2 regions of the Aquabacterium sp. TM01 genome follow, and region 2 is predicted to be linked to the other one. Evidence: riboswitches for the same ligand, from Rfam matches in the RefSeq annotation. Region 2 holds a riboswitch; the other holds the start of a gene.

Region 1 (6,363 bases), 1.2 Mb from region 2:
GTCGCGATCGAGGGCGATCAGGCGAGCCTCAGGGCCCAGCTTGGACAGGATCAGGCGCGAGTGGCCACCACGGCCAAAGGTGGCGTCCACGTAGACGCCCTGCGGATGCGGACCCACGGCCGGATCCCACAAACCATCGACTGCCTCGTGCAGCAGGACGGTGCGATGCTGCAAAGGTGATGTGGCCTGTTGCATCGCGTCAGAAGGTGAAGTCCTGAAGCGCGTCGGGCATGGCTTGCGCCATGACTTCGGCCTCGTGCGCGGCGTAGCGCTGCGCATCCCACAACTCGAAGTGGCTGCCCATGCCCAGCAACATCACGTCCTTGGTGAGGCCGGCAGCGGCGCGCAACTCGGGCGCCACCAGCACGCGGGCCGCACTGTCGATCTCGACGTCCTGGGCGTTGCCCAGAAAGATGCGCTTCCAGCCCGAGGCGGACATGGGCAAGGCGGCCACCTTGTCGCGGAAGATCTCCCACGCGGGGCGCGGAAAGACCATCAGGCAGCCTTCAGGGTGTTTGGTGACGGTGAGTTGGCCGCTGCACAGGGCTTGCAGGGCGTCGCGATGGCGCACCGGAACGGCCATGCGTCCCTTTGCGTCCAGCGACAGCGCTGATGCTCCCTGAAAGACCAGACTCACACAAAACCCCACGAATTTGCACTAAATCCCACTTTACCCGATGGCGACGCTCCCGAACAGCCGGCAAGCGAAAAAATTCCAATGAAATCAAAGACTTACAACCGATTCGAGGGCAAAATTGCAAAGGAAAAGTCGTTATGAATCAACAACCTGCGGATGGGTCTGGAAGTGCTGCTTGAGAAACATCCCCCGTCAGTGTGGGGTAAACACCCCCCATGAACATGTTCTGTCAAGCGCGCTGAGCTGATGTGAATCAAGGCCCCTTGTTGCGAATGGTTCGCATTTGTTCATAGAATGGGGTATGACGGCACACCGCGCTCCCTCGCCCACCCTGCTGGCCACCACCTTGGACCAGTTGCCGGTGTGCACCTTTGCCACGATCCGGGAGGTGCGCAGCAGCCACCACGATGGCGGGGCTCTGAAGCGGCGCTTGATGGAGCTGGGTTTCGTCCCGGGCGAGCGCGTGCAGGTGCTGCGACGGGTGTTCCACGGTCACGGGCCCCTGGCCGTGCGGGTGGGCACGAGCACGTTTGCGATGCGCCGGATGGAGTCCTCGTTGATCGAGGTGCTGCCGGGCTGAGCCCCACGGTGACCTATTTTATTCTTTGTAGTTTGCAGGAGCGACGGTCATGGCGGCTGCGACACCCCCTGTGTCAACCACCCCGCTGATCGCGCTGGTTGGCAACCCCAATTGCGGCAAGACCGCCTTGTTCAACCGCCTCACGGGGGCACGCCAGAAGGTCGGCAACTATGCTGGCGTGACGGTGGAACGCAAGGAGGGGCAGTTTGTCTCGCCGGCCGGCCAGGCCTGGCGTTTGCTGGACCTGCCTGGCGCCTACAGCCTGCTGGCGGCCACGCCCGATGAGGCCATCACCCGCGATGTGATCGCCGGGGTGCGCGCCGGGGAGTCAGCGCCGATGGGCCTGGTCTGCGTGGTGGACGCCACCAACCTGCGCCTGAACCTGCGCATGGTGCTGGAGTTGCAGACGCTGGACGTGCCCATGGTGCTGGTGCTCAACATGATGGACCAAGCGACGCAACGCGGCATCCACATCGACGTGGCCCGCCTGCAGGCCGAACTCGGCATCCCGGTGGTCGAAGCGGTGGCGGTGCGCAGCGGCGGCGAGCAGGCCTTGCTGGCAACGCTGGACCAGACGGGCTGGGCGCAGTTGCCCGCCCCCACACGGCCCCGCGAGATGGCGCGCGTGGCCGCCACGCCGGTGGAGCAGAGCCACCGCCGCGTGGGTGAGTTGCTTGCTGCCTGCGTGCACATGCCCGAAGAAGGCAATCCGCTGACCGCCCGGCTGGACCACTGGGTGCTGCACCCGGTACTCGGCCCGGTGATCCTGGCCGCGCTGATGTTCCTGGTGTTTCAGGCGGTGTTCAGCTGGGCGGCGGGGCCCATGGACCTGATCGACACCGGCGTGGGTCAGATCGGCGCCTGGGTGCAGGCGCACATGCCCGACGGGATGCTGCGCAAGCTGCTGGTGGAGGGGGTGATCGGTGGGGCCGGCGGGGTGCTGGTGTTCCTGCCGCAGATCCTGATCCTGTTCGGCTTCATCCTGGTGCTGGAAGATTCGGGCTACCTGCCGCGTGCGGCCTTTTTGCTCGACCGCATCATGGGCAGCGTGGGACTGTCGGGCCGCGCCTTCATCCCGCTGTTGTCGAGCTTTGCCTGCGCCATCCCCGGCATCATGGCCACGCGCACCATTGGCGATCCGCACGACCGGCTCAAGACCATCCTGATCGCGCCGCTGATGACCTGCTCGGCGCGGCTGCCGGTGTATGCGCTGCTGATCGCGGCCTTCATCCCGGATCGCACGGTGGGTGGCCTGTTCAACCTGCAGGGCCTGGTGCTGTTCGGGCTGTACATGGCGGGCATCGTCTCGGCCCTGATCGTGGCGCTCGTGCTGAGGCGGGTGTTCAAACAGTCTGAAGCCCAGCCGCTGCTGATGGAGCTGCCCGATTACCACTGGCCGCATCTGCGCAACCTGGCGGTGGGGCTGTGGGAGCGGGCGAAGGTGTTCGTCACCCGCGTGGGCACCATCATCCTGTCGCTGATGGTGATGCTGTGGTTCCTGGCGAACTTTCCCGGCGCGCCTGCAGGGGCCACGGCGCCAGCGATCGAGTACAGCCTGGCCGGCATGATCGGGCGCGCGATGGCGGTGGTGTTCGAGCCCATTGGCTTCACCTGGCAGATCTGCATCGCGCTGATCCCGGGCATGGCCGCACGCGAAGTGGCCGTGGCGGGGCTGGGCACGGTCTATGCCATTGCCCAGACTGGCGATGACCTGCACACCGCCTTGCAAGGCGTGCTGGCTCAGGCCTGGTCCCTGCCCACCGCCCTGTCGCTGATGACCTGGTATGTGTATGCGCCGCAGTGCCTGCCCACCCTGATTGCCGTGCGGCGCGAGACCAATGGCTGGCGGGTGCCGCTGATCATGGCGGCTTACCTGTTCTCGCTGGCGTATGCGATGTCGTGGGTCGTGTACCGGCTCGCCCTGCAGTGGAGTGCCTGACATGCCTGCCGCCGCCTTCTTCTTCGACTGGCAAAACTGGGTGACGCTGGGCATCGGGCTGGTCGCGCTGGCGTATCTGGTGCGGCGCTGGTGGCCGACGTGGCGGGGGCTGTGGCAGCGCCCGGTGAGCGCCGAGGGTACGCCTTGCGAACGTGCCATGCCCGGGGCCCAGGCGCCCACCGCGGCCTGCGGAGGCGGCTGTGGCAGCTGCGGGTCCGCAGTCACGCCGCAGCGTGATCACCGCATCACGGTGCAGCGCGCGAAGACCCGCTGAAAACCGCGCCCTGAGTGCACGCCGCGTGCACCTCGCCCCGTCCACGCACACGCGCACGTCGGTCTGCGGGCGCGTGACGGGCCCCATGACACTCCCCTTGCCGGCGGCGGCGTCCCCGACGTACACTGTGCGCTGCTCCGGGGTGTGCCGCACATGAAGTGTGTGGGCGCTGAGATGGCATCGTGCCGAACCCGCTGAACTTGATCCGGTTCATACCGGCGAAAGAAGAGCCGTCTCTGCCAGAGGCCCGACCCGGTGCCGAAGGTGGGTGCCGCCCTTCCAGTGCGCGGCACGCCGCCACTGGCCAGGCCTGTTTGCGCACCCCACCCTCGTCTGCCCGTTGACGGCCCCTTGCGGCGTCCCTCGGAGCTTGTGTTGCCCCACTTGCTGCCAAGGAGAGACGCCCATGAATGCCCCCGACCCGATCGTTGCCCAGCAGGCGCTGGCCGAGTTGACCCGCCTGACGCGCGAGCCCCTGCCCGCCTCCCGCAAGGTCTATGTGGAGGGCAGCCACGACGGCGTGCGCGTGCCGATGCGCGAGGTGGCGCTGACCAACGGGGAATGCGTCACCCTGTACGACTGCTCGGGCCCCTACACCGACCCGAATGTCGAGATCGACGTGACCTGCGGCCTGCCGCCGGTGCGCGAGGCTGCCGTGGTGGCACGCGGCGACACCGAGACCTATGCAGGCCGCAGCGTGCAAGCGATGGACGACGGCCTGCAGCCCGGCGAGCGCCATGACGTGCGCATGGCCGCCTTGCGTGCCGCCGCTCAAGGACTGCAGCGCCAACCCCGCCGCGCCCAGGTCGGCGCCAACGTGACGCAGATGCATTACGCCCGCCGCGGCATCATCACGCCCGAGATGGAATTTGTGGCGCTGCGCGAGAACCAGCGCCGCCTGGACCTGGCCGAAGACTGGCGCAGCAAGTACAGCCAGGACGCCGAGCGCGAAGCGCGGCTGCGTGGCCACCCGATGGGCGCGATGATCCCGCGCGAGATCACGCCCGAGTTCGTGCGCGACGAGGTGGCCCGTGGTCGTGCCGTGATCCCCGCCAACATCAACCACACCGAGCTGGAGCCGATGGCCATTGGCCGCAACTTCCTGGTCAAGGTCAATGCCAACATCGGCAACTCGGCGGTGACCTCGTCGATCGAAGAGGAGGTGGAAAAGCTGGTGTGGTCGATCCGCTGGGGCGCCGACACGGTGATGGACCTGTCCACCGGCAAGCACATCCACACCACACGCGACTGGATCATGCGCAACAGCCCCGTGCCCATTGGCACCGTGCCCATCTATCAGGCGCTGGAAAAAGTGGGCGGCGTGGCCGAGGACCTGACCTGGGCGATCTTCCGCGACACGCTGATCGAGCAGGCCGAGCAAGGGGTGGACTACTTCACCATCCATGCGGGCCTGCGCCTGCCCTTCATCCCGATGACGGCGCAGCGCCGCACGGGCATCGTCTCGCGCGGCGGCTCGATCCTGGCCAAGTGGTGCATTGCGCACCACCGGGAGAACTTCCTGTACACGCACTTCGAAGACATCTGCGAGATCATGAAGGCGTACGACGTGACCTTCTCGCTGGGCGATGGCCTGCGCCCGGGGTGCCTGTCGGACGCCAACGACGAGGCCCAGTTTGCCGAGCTGCACACGCTGGGCGAGCTCACGCAGATCGCGTGGAAACACGATGTGCAAACGATCATCGAAGGCCCTGGCCATGTGCCCATGCACCTGATCCAGGCCAACATGGACGAGCAGCTCAAACACTGCCACGAGGCGCCCTTCTACACCCTGGGCCCGCTGACCATCGACATCGCGCCAGGCTACGACCACATTGCCTCGGCCATTGGCGCGGCCATGATCGGCTGGATGGGCACGGCCATGCTGTGCTACGTGACGCCGAAGGAACACCTGGGCCTGCCCAACCGCGACGACGTCAAGCAGGGGCTGATCGCCTACAAGATCGCCGCGCACGCGGCCGACATCGCCAAGGGCCACCCGGGGGCGCGGGCGCGCGACGACGCGCTCTCGCAGGCGCGCTTTGACTTCCGCTGGCAGGACCAGTTCAACCTGGGTCTGGACCCCGAGACGGCGCGCGACTTTCACGACGAGACGCTGCCCAAGGACGCGGCCAAGGTGGCGCACTTTTGCTCGATGTGCGGCCCCAAGTTCTGCTCGATGAAGATCACGCAGGAGGTGCGGGAGTTTGCGGCGCAGCAAGGCGTGGCCGATGGCGAGGCCCTCGCACAGGGCATGGCCGCCAAGTCCGAGGAGTTCAAGCAGGTGGGCGGGGAGCTCTACATCCCGATCCACCCCGCCGACACGCGGTCCTGACCGTACGGGGAGCCTGCCATGTCTTGCGAGACCTTGACCTCCTCGCTGCCCCGCATCGGCATTGCCGGTGCGGGCCTGCTGGGGCGCCTGCTGGCCTGGGCCCTGGCCCAGCGCGGCCATGCCGTCAGCGTGTTCGATCCGGCACCGGGCCCGGCGCCCGGCTTTGACGGGCAGGGCGCGGCCGGCTTCACCGCGGCCGGCATGCTCAGCCCGCTGGCCGAGCTGGAGACCGCCGAGCCGGACCTGGCCGCCCGTGGCTGGGACAGCCTGGCACATTGGGAGGCGCTGTGTGCCGGATGGGCGCAACGCCGCGTCGTGCCGCCGTACTTTGCCCGCCGGGGCAGCCTGATGGTGGCGCACCGGCCGGACCTGGGTGCGGCCCACCGCGTACTGAACCGCCTGGCCGCCTTGGCGCAGGAGGCGGCCTGGCCGCAGCAGCCTCAGGCGCTGGACGCGAGCGGCTTGCGCGAAGCCGAGCCCGGCTTGCACAGCAGCCTGGGGCCACTGCATGCCTGGATGCTGCCCGGCGAAGGCCAGATCGATGCCGTGCAGGCGATGCAGACCCTGCACGCCGACGCGCCCGGCGTGCAGTGGCACTGGC
Region 2 (6,363 bases):
CTTCCTGGTCATCGATCCCGACGAGTGCATTGACTGCGCCGTGTGCATCCCCGAGTGCCCCGTCAACGCCATCCTCCCCGAGGAAGATGTGCCGGGCAACCAGCAGCAGTACATCCAGATCAACGCGGACCTGGCCAAGAACTGGCCCAGCATCACCAAGCGCAAAGACCCCCTGCCCGACGCCGACGAGTGGAAAGACAAGACGGGCAAGCTGGATCAGTTGATCCGCTGAGCGGAGTGTGAGCATGCGGTCGATGGTGGACACCGATGCTGTGGTCATCGGGGCCGGACCGGTGGGCCTGTTTCAGGTCTTCCAGTTGGGTTTGTTGGGCCTGAAGGCTCACCTCATCGACGTGCTGCCAGAAGTCGGCGGACAGTGCGTAGCGCTGTACCCCGACAAACCCATTTATGACGTTCCCGGCGTGCCGCTGTGTACCGGCCGGGAACTGGCGCAGCAGTTGCTGACGCAGGCACGGCCCTTTTTACCGCTGGACCCGATTTCAGGCCGGTGCGAGCACATCCACCTAGGGCATCTGGTCAGCCAGTTGCAGACTGAGGCGGACGGCCGTTTCGCATTGGAAACCGACCAGGGCTTGCGCCTGCGTACCCGTGCGGTGTTCGTGGCCGCCGGGGCCGGAGCCTTTGTCCCGCGCACGCTCAACCTGCCTGCACTGGATGGCGTTGCGAATGTTCATTACCACCTGGACGACGTCACCGTTACCGCGCTCGCGGGACAGCACGTGGTGATCTCAGGCGGCGGGGACGAAGCGCTGGGTGCCGTGCTGACTTTGGCAGCGCTGCCGGTCGAACGTCGTCCCAAGGCACTGACCTTGCTGCACCGCCGCGACCAGTTCCAGGCCGAGCCGGCGCTGGATGGGCAAGTGCGCGCCCTGCTGGCAAGCCAGCAGGTGCGCCTGGTGGTGGGCATGCCCACCGATGCGGTCGTGCAAGGCGGACGGCTGACGATGCTGAACGTGCTAGGGCCTGACAGCGTGGCCCGCGAGGTCCCCCTGGATCACCTGCTGGTGCGCCAGGGCATGAGCCCCAAGCTGGGCCCGCTCAGCCAATGGGGCATGAGCCTGGAGCGCAAACAGGTGAGCGTGTCTGCGGCCACCTTTGAGAGCAGCACGCCTGGGGTTTACGCCGTGGGGGACATCAACACCTACCCCGGCAAGAAACGCCTGCTGCTGTGCGGGTTCCACGAAGCCACTTTGGCCGCTCATGCGGCTGCGGCCGCCTTGAACCCTGAGGCGCCGCAACACCTTCTGTACACCACCACGAGCCCTCTGCTCCACCAGCGCCTGGGCGTCCAACCTGGGCTTTGAGCCCGATCACTCGCACCGTCGCCCAACAGGGCATAGAATGCGACCTTCGCTAGGGGTGCGTGACTGATCAGACGATCGGCACACGCTGAGAGAGTCCCTTTGAACCTGAACGAGGTCATCCTCGCGTAGGGAAGCACAAGCCGAACCCAGATCCGCCTGCACAGGTGCGTCTGCGCTCGCTGCAGCCCCACCGAGACGCCTCATCTGTCTTTGCCGCGGAGCTGCACAGAATGCGTCGTTTTTCATCCCCCACGTCCCATCGTCATCTGGCCCTGTCGCCATTGGCTGTGGCCGCTTGTAGCCTGTGCCTCAGCTTGAGTGCACAGGCTCAAAACACCCCTGACGACGCATCCACCCTGCCCTCCGTCGGCGTGACGGCGGCGGCCAAACGCCAAGCGAAGGCCAGCATTGCAGGGCTGGGCGATGGACCGGCGTGGCAACAACCCGTGCAAGCGCAAACCTTCAGCGAGGAGATGCTGAAGGACGCACAGGTGACGCGTCTGGCGGATTTGACCAAGCTGGATGCGAGTGTGAGCGATGGGTACAACACGGTCGGCTATATCGACACGCTCACCGTTCGCGGCTTCACCTTGGACAACGCTTACAACTACCGTCGCGAAGGTCTGCCCATCAGCGCAGAAACACGCATCGGCCTGGATAACAAGGCTGCACTCGAGGTTTTCAAAGGGACCAGTGGCATCCAGGCGGGCGTCAGCTCGCCGGGTGGCATGGTCAATTTCCTGGTCAAACGTCCTGAGGGACGTGTCCGCTCCGCCACCCTCGCCATCGACAGCACAGGGGACACCCTGGGAGCGGTGGACCTCGGTGATCGCTTTGGCGAGCATCGCCAGTGGGGAGTGCGCGTGAATGCCGCCGTTGAGCGCCTCAATAGCCCCGTAGACGCCAGCGAAGGACATCGCCGCCTCGTAGCCATTGCCGTCGACCGTGTGTTGAATCCTGGACAGGTGCTGGAGGCCGAAATTGAGCACAGCTTTGCCAGTCAACCCAGTATCCCTGGCTTCAGCATGCTGGGCTCACGACTGCCTTCTGCAAGCTCGATCAATCCGGGCATCAATCTCAACAACCAGCCTTGGACTCAACCCAGCCAGTTCCGCGGCACCACGGGTTCTGTTCGCTTGAAGAGCGACTGGGGACAAGGTTGGCGCAGCACCGTCAGCTATGGGGCGCAATATCTGAAATCGAACGACCGCGCTGCCTTTCCTTCCGGTTGCGACGCCGAGGGGGTCTACGACCGCTACTGCCAAGACGGCAGCTTCGACGTGTACGACTTCCGCTCCAATGACGAGAGCCGCACCACCCGTGCCTTGCTCGCGCAGCTGGAGGGCAAGTTGGAAACGGGCGCGGTGAAGCACGACGTGGAGGCTGCCTTTCTGCGCAGCGTTCACTTCAGTGACCTGCACATGGCCTCGTTCAACTACCCGCCAGTAGGCACTGGCAACATCAGCGGTAGCTTCCCCGACCTGCCTGAAGATCCATCGCTCCAGTACCCCAATACTGACCGACACGAACGCAGTTCTGAAATCACACTGCGCGACGCCATGCAGTGGGGCAACTGGCGCGCCTGGGTGGGTGTGCGCCACAGTCAGATCCGGCGACAGGCGATTCGTGCGGATTACAGCTTTGTGACGCCAGTGCTCCACAAAGCCGCCAACACACCGTGGGCTGCACTGGGCTATGCCATTGCCCCCCAGACGCAGGTGTACGTGAGCTGGGGCGAAGGCATCGAGTTGATGTACGCCCCCCGCAAGACAGCTAACGCGGGCGCACCGCTCCCCCTGTTCAAAAGCAGGCAAACGGAGGTCGGCGTGAAGGGGCAGACTCAGGGCGTCAGTGGCATCCACAACTGGAGCGTGGCCGCTTTCCGCATCAGCAAGCCCGAAGGTGCCACCACACCGGGAGACGTCTACGTGATGGATGGCAGCTCCCAACATATGGGGCTGGAAGCATCATGGCAAGGTCGCCAGGGCGCTTGGACCTGGGCGGGCAGCGCCATGTTGCTGGATGCCAAGCGCAAGAACAGTGTGTACGCAGCCAACCTTGCCCCCACCAACGTGCCCGAGCGATTGATCAAGCTGTCGGGTGCCTACACGTTCACGGCCCCCCTGCCCTTGACGATGCAAGCTGACGTCGTTCATGAAGGGCGCCGTTGGGTGGATGTGGCGAACACCACGCGCACACCGGCTTGGACACGCATGGATTTGAGCCTGCGCACCACCCAGAACTGGCAAGGTCAGGCCATCACCTGGCGATTGGCTGTGCAGAATCTGTTTGACAAGCGGGCATGGCGTGAAGCGCCCAACAGCTTCGATCACATTTACCTGCTCCCTCTGCAGGAGCGCACCCTCACCGCCTCGGCTCAGATCGATTTTTGATAGCCATTCGTTGATGGGAAACGACAACAGCTTGAGACAAGCAAACAGAACATGCTATAGTTTCGTTCTCGGTTGATTGACGCCACGCAGATGTCAACCTGTTCCCCGATAGCTCAGTTGGTAGAGCGCCGGACTGTTAATCCGTAGGTCCCTGGTTCGAGCCCAGGTCGGGGAGCCAAAAATTCAAGACGGCTTTGCGCGCCAATTTGCAAAGCCCGACATAGCATGATCCCCGATAGCTCAGTTGGTAGAGCGCCGGACTGTTAATCCGTAGGTCCCTGGTTCGAGCCCAGGTCGGGGAGCCAAATCAAGGCCCGTGAGCACAAGCTCTCGGGCCTTTTTATTTGCGCAATGCAGGTATAACCTGCCATCGCTTTCTCGGCCCGATGAATTCAGTGGTGCCGACATGCATCCAGCGTCAAGATTCGGCTTCGACAAATGGGCGCGCCCGCGACTTGCGGCGCAGCCATCGTCGGGTCAACTGAGCCTCTTGCATGAACGTCCTCACCGAAGTGTCACTGCAGGCATTGGCGTGCCTGATTCAAACAAACCAGCTGGATCCAGACCGGTGGGTCACGTTCCCCGAGCATGGGTTTCGACACTATGTGCTCTGGCAGCATCCCGAAACGGGTGCGCGCATTGCGCTGTTGGAGGTCGAGCAAGGTGGCGGGTTTCCGGTGCGGCACAGCCATGCCTCCAACCAGTTCATGTACTGCATTGAAGGGGACTACGAGTACACCCATGCCCACGTCCGTTTGAAGAGTGGCTCGTTCTACATGAACCCAAAGGATCACCCTCACGGCCCCACCGTGGCGCACACACGCAGCATCTTGCTGGAGATGTACGACGGTCTGAACGCCTATGAGACGCCGGTCTTCCACGATGACGACTTCATGCAAGGATTTCTGAACTCGGCTTGATCAGGGCTGGATGGCGACATCCTGACCCGCCCGGCACGTTTCATCACTGGGTCAGGCGCACTGTTTCGCTGGGCAACTCGCCATAGCGCTGGCGGTAGAGCTGGGCGAAACGGCCCAGTTCGCAAAAGCCCCATTGATGGGCAATGTCGGTGATGCTGGCCTTGCGGGTGGGATTCAGAAGCTCCTCGCGCACCTTTTCCAAGCGCAGTTGCCTGAGATAGCGCATCGGGCTCTCGCCTCGGTAGCGACGAAAACCTTCGTGCAGGGACCGCATGCTGGCGCCGGTCAGCTCGGCCAGTGTGAGCATGGTGATGGGATCGGACAGGTGGGCCCGCATGTATTCCTCGGACACCTTGATGATGCGCGGTACGACGTCGACGGGGGCTTGCAGGTGCGCGCCCCCAAGAGTGTTAGGCTGCATCGTCAGCAAGTTCATGTACAGCATCTGCTCGAACTGGCTCGACACCATGGGCAGCTTGAACAGATCTGGCTGCTTGCACACGTTTCGGAAGATTTGCCCGGCCGTCAGCTTGAGAGCGAGTCCGCCACCCTGGGTGGTGTCAATTTCTGGGCTGAACTGAATGGGCGAACCTAGGCTGTGGCGCCCCAGATGTGAGGCGTAGCGCTCCAGAGCGTGCCGATCAATGCGCAAGACGAGTTTGTGGCAGTCGGCACTCCAGTGCATCGTCAGGCGGTCTTGGGGGCCATGGATGGTGGCGCCACCGGCCTTGATACAAGCGGTCTGTCCACGGTTGAGCTGGCGGTCTTCACCCAGCAGCGGCAATTGAAGCAGATAGAAGGAGCCCAGTTCTTGCGTCTGGATCTGCACCGAGGCGCCGTAACCCAGGACGCTGAAACCCAGGGCGCCCATGGTCGCGTAGCGATGCTTGTAGTCCACATGGCAGCGGCGTTCCATGCAACGCAGTTCGTGGTCGTTGAAGACGCCCGCAACCAGGCTTCGGGTTTCATCCAGATCCTGCGACTGCAGTGATTTGAAATGACTCGACAGATTCGCCATCGGCACCATGGGGGGGATGGGGGGCTTGGCGCCCCGCAGGAGATGAGTGAACAACACCCTTCACGTTAGCGAATGTTGTGCCAGCATCACTCCGGACATCCCCTAGCGTGGCTCAGGCCTCCGCCAAGGCTTCGGTGCACGCATCGATCATGCGCTGAGCGCCCTGCTCGTCAAAGTACCAGCTGGCCATGGTGCGGGGGTCATTGAAGCCGGCGGCCAGTTGCTGTGCCAGTTTGGGGCTGACCTGGCAGGTGCCCAGGATGTTCAGGACGTGCGGGGGTGGCGCCATCATGGTGTTGGTGAGGCGGGCCGACCACTGCGCGCTGTCCCAATTGGCGTCGGCCACGCGCTGCATCCAGGCACGGTCAAAGGGCTGATCGCCATGCGCGGCAATGGCTTGCATCAGCATGGTGGCGCCTTTGCTGGCGTTGTTGGAGCCTTGGCCCGTCATCGGGTCGTTCAGCACGTGGGTGTCGCCAATGCCCAGCACGCTGCGTCCGGATGGCAGTGTGCCCACGGGCTTGCGCACGGTGGGGGTCACGCCGCCGGCCAGGATGCCGTTGTCGTCGGTCAGGCGGACATGTTCGAAGCGATGGGCTTCCCAAGGGAAGTAGGTGCGGATCAGCTCGAGGGTCAGGGCAAGATGCTCCTCAGGTGTGGCAACACTGCTCCAGCGGTCCATCGGGCCGCCCGGGATGCTTTCGACG

What was found. A riboswitch is a leader RNA that binds a small molecule or an ion and turns the genes downstream of it on or off. The one in region 2 is predicted to bind thiamine pyrophosphate.
Region 1: another riboswitch for thiamine pyrophosphate. It lies ahead of thiC (phosphomethylpyrimidine synthase ThiC); the one in region 2 lies ahead of AC3WW4_RS08920 (TonB-dependent siderophore receptor).

What each region holds. Positions count from the first base shown of each region.
Region 1 is NZ_AP046529.1:725,326-731,688, reverse strand. Features, by position in the region: partial or broken gene rsmH (16S rRNA (cytosine(1402)-N(4))-methyltransferase RsmH) at 1-195, opposite strand, end outside; gene mraZ (division/cell wall cluster transcriptional repressor MraZ) at 200-631, opposite strand; gene AC3WW4_RS03345 (FeoA family protein) at 939-1,217, shown strand; gene feoB (ferrous iron transporter B) at 1,267-3,156, shown strand; gene AC3WW4_RS03335 (hypothetical protein) at 3,158-3,430, shown strand; TPP riboswitch at 3,559-3,674, shown strand; gene thiC (phosphomethylpyrimidine synthase ThiC) at 3,837-5,762, shown strand; gene AC3WW4_RS03325 (FAD-dependent oxidoreductase) at 5,781-6,363, shown strand, end outside.
Region 2 is NZ_AP046529.1:1,947,678-1,954,040, reverse strand. Features, by position in the region: gene fdxA (ferredoxin FdxA) at 1-232, shown strand, start outside; gene AC3WW4_RS08925 (NAD(P)/FAD-dependent oxidoreductase) at 246-1,325, shown strand; TPP riboswitch at 1,367-1,474, shown strand; gene AC3WW4_RS08920 (TonB-dependent siderophore receptor) at 1,640-3,718, shown strand; tRNA gene AC3WW4_RS08915 (tRNA-Asn) at 3,821-3,896, shown strand; tRNA gene AC3WW4_RS08910 (tRNA-Asn) at 3,948-4,023, shown strand; gene AC3WW4_RS08905 (cupin domain-containing protein) at 4,213-4,638, shown strand; gene AC3WW4_RS08900 (AraC family transcriptional regulator) at 4,682-5,656, opposite strand; gene AC3WW4_RS08895 (styrene monooxygenase/indole monooxygenase family protein) at 5,769-6,363, opposite strand, start outside.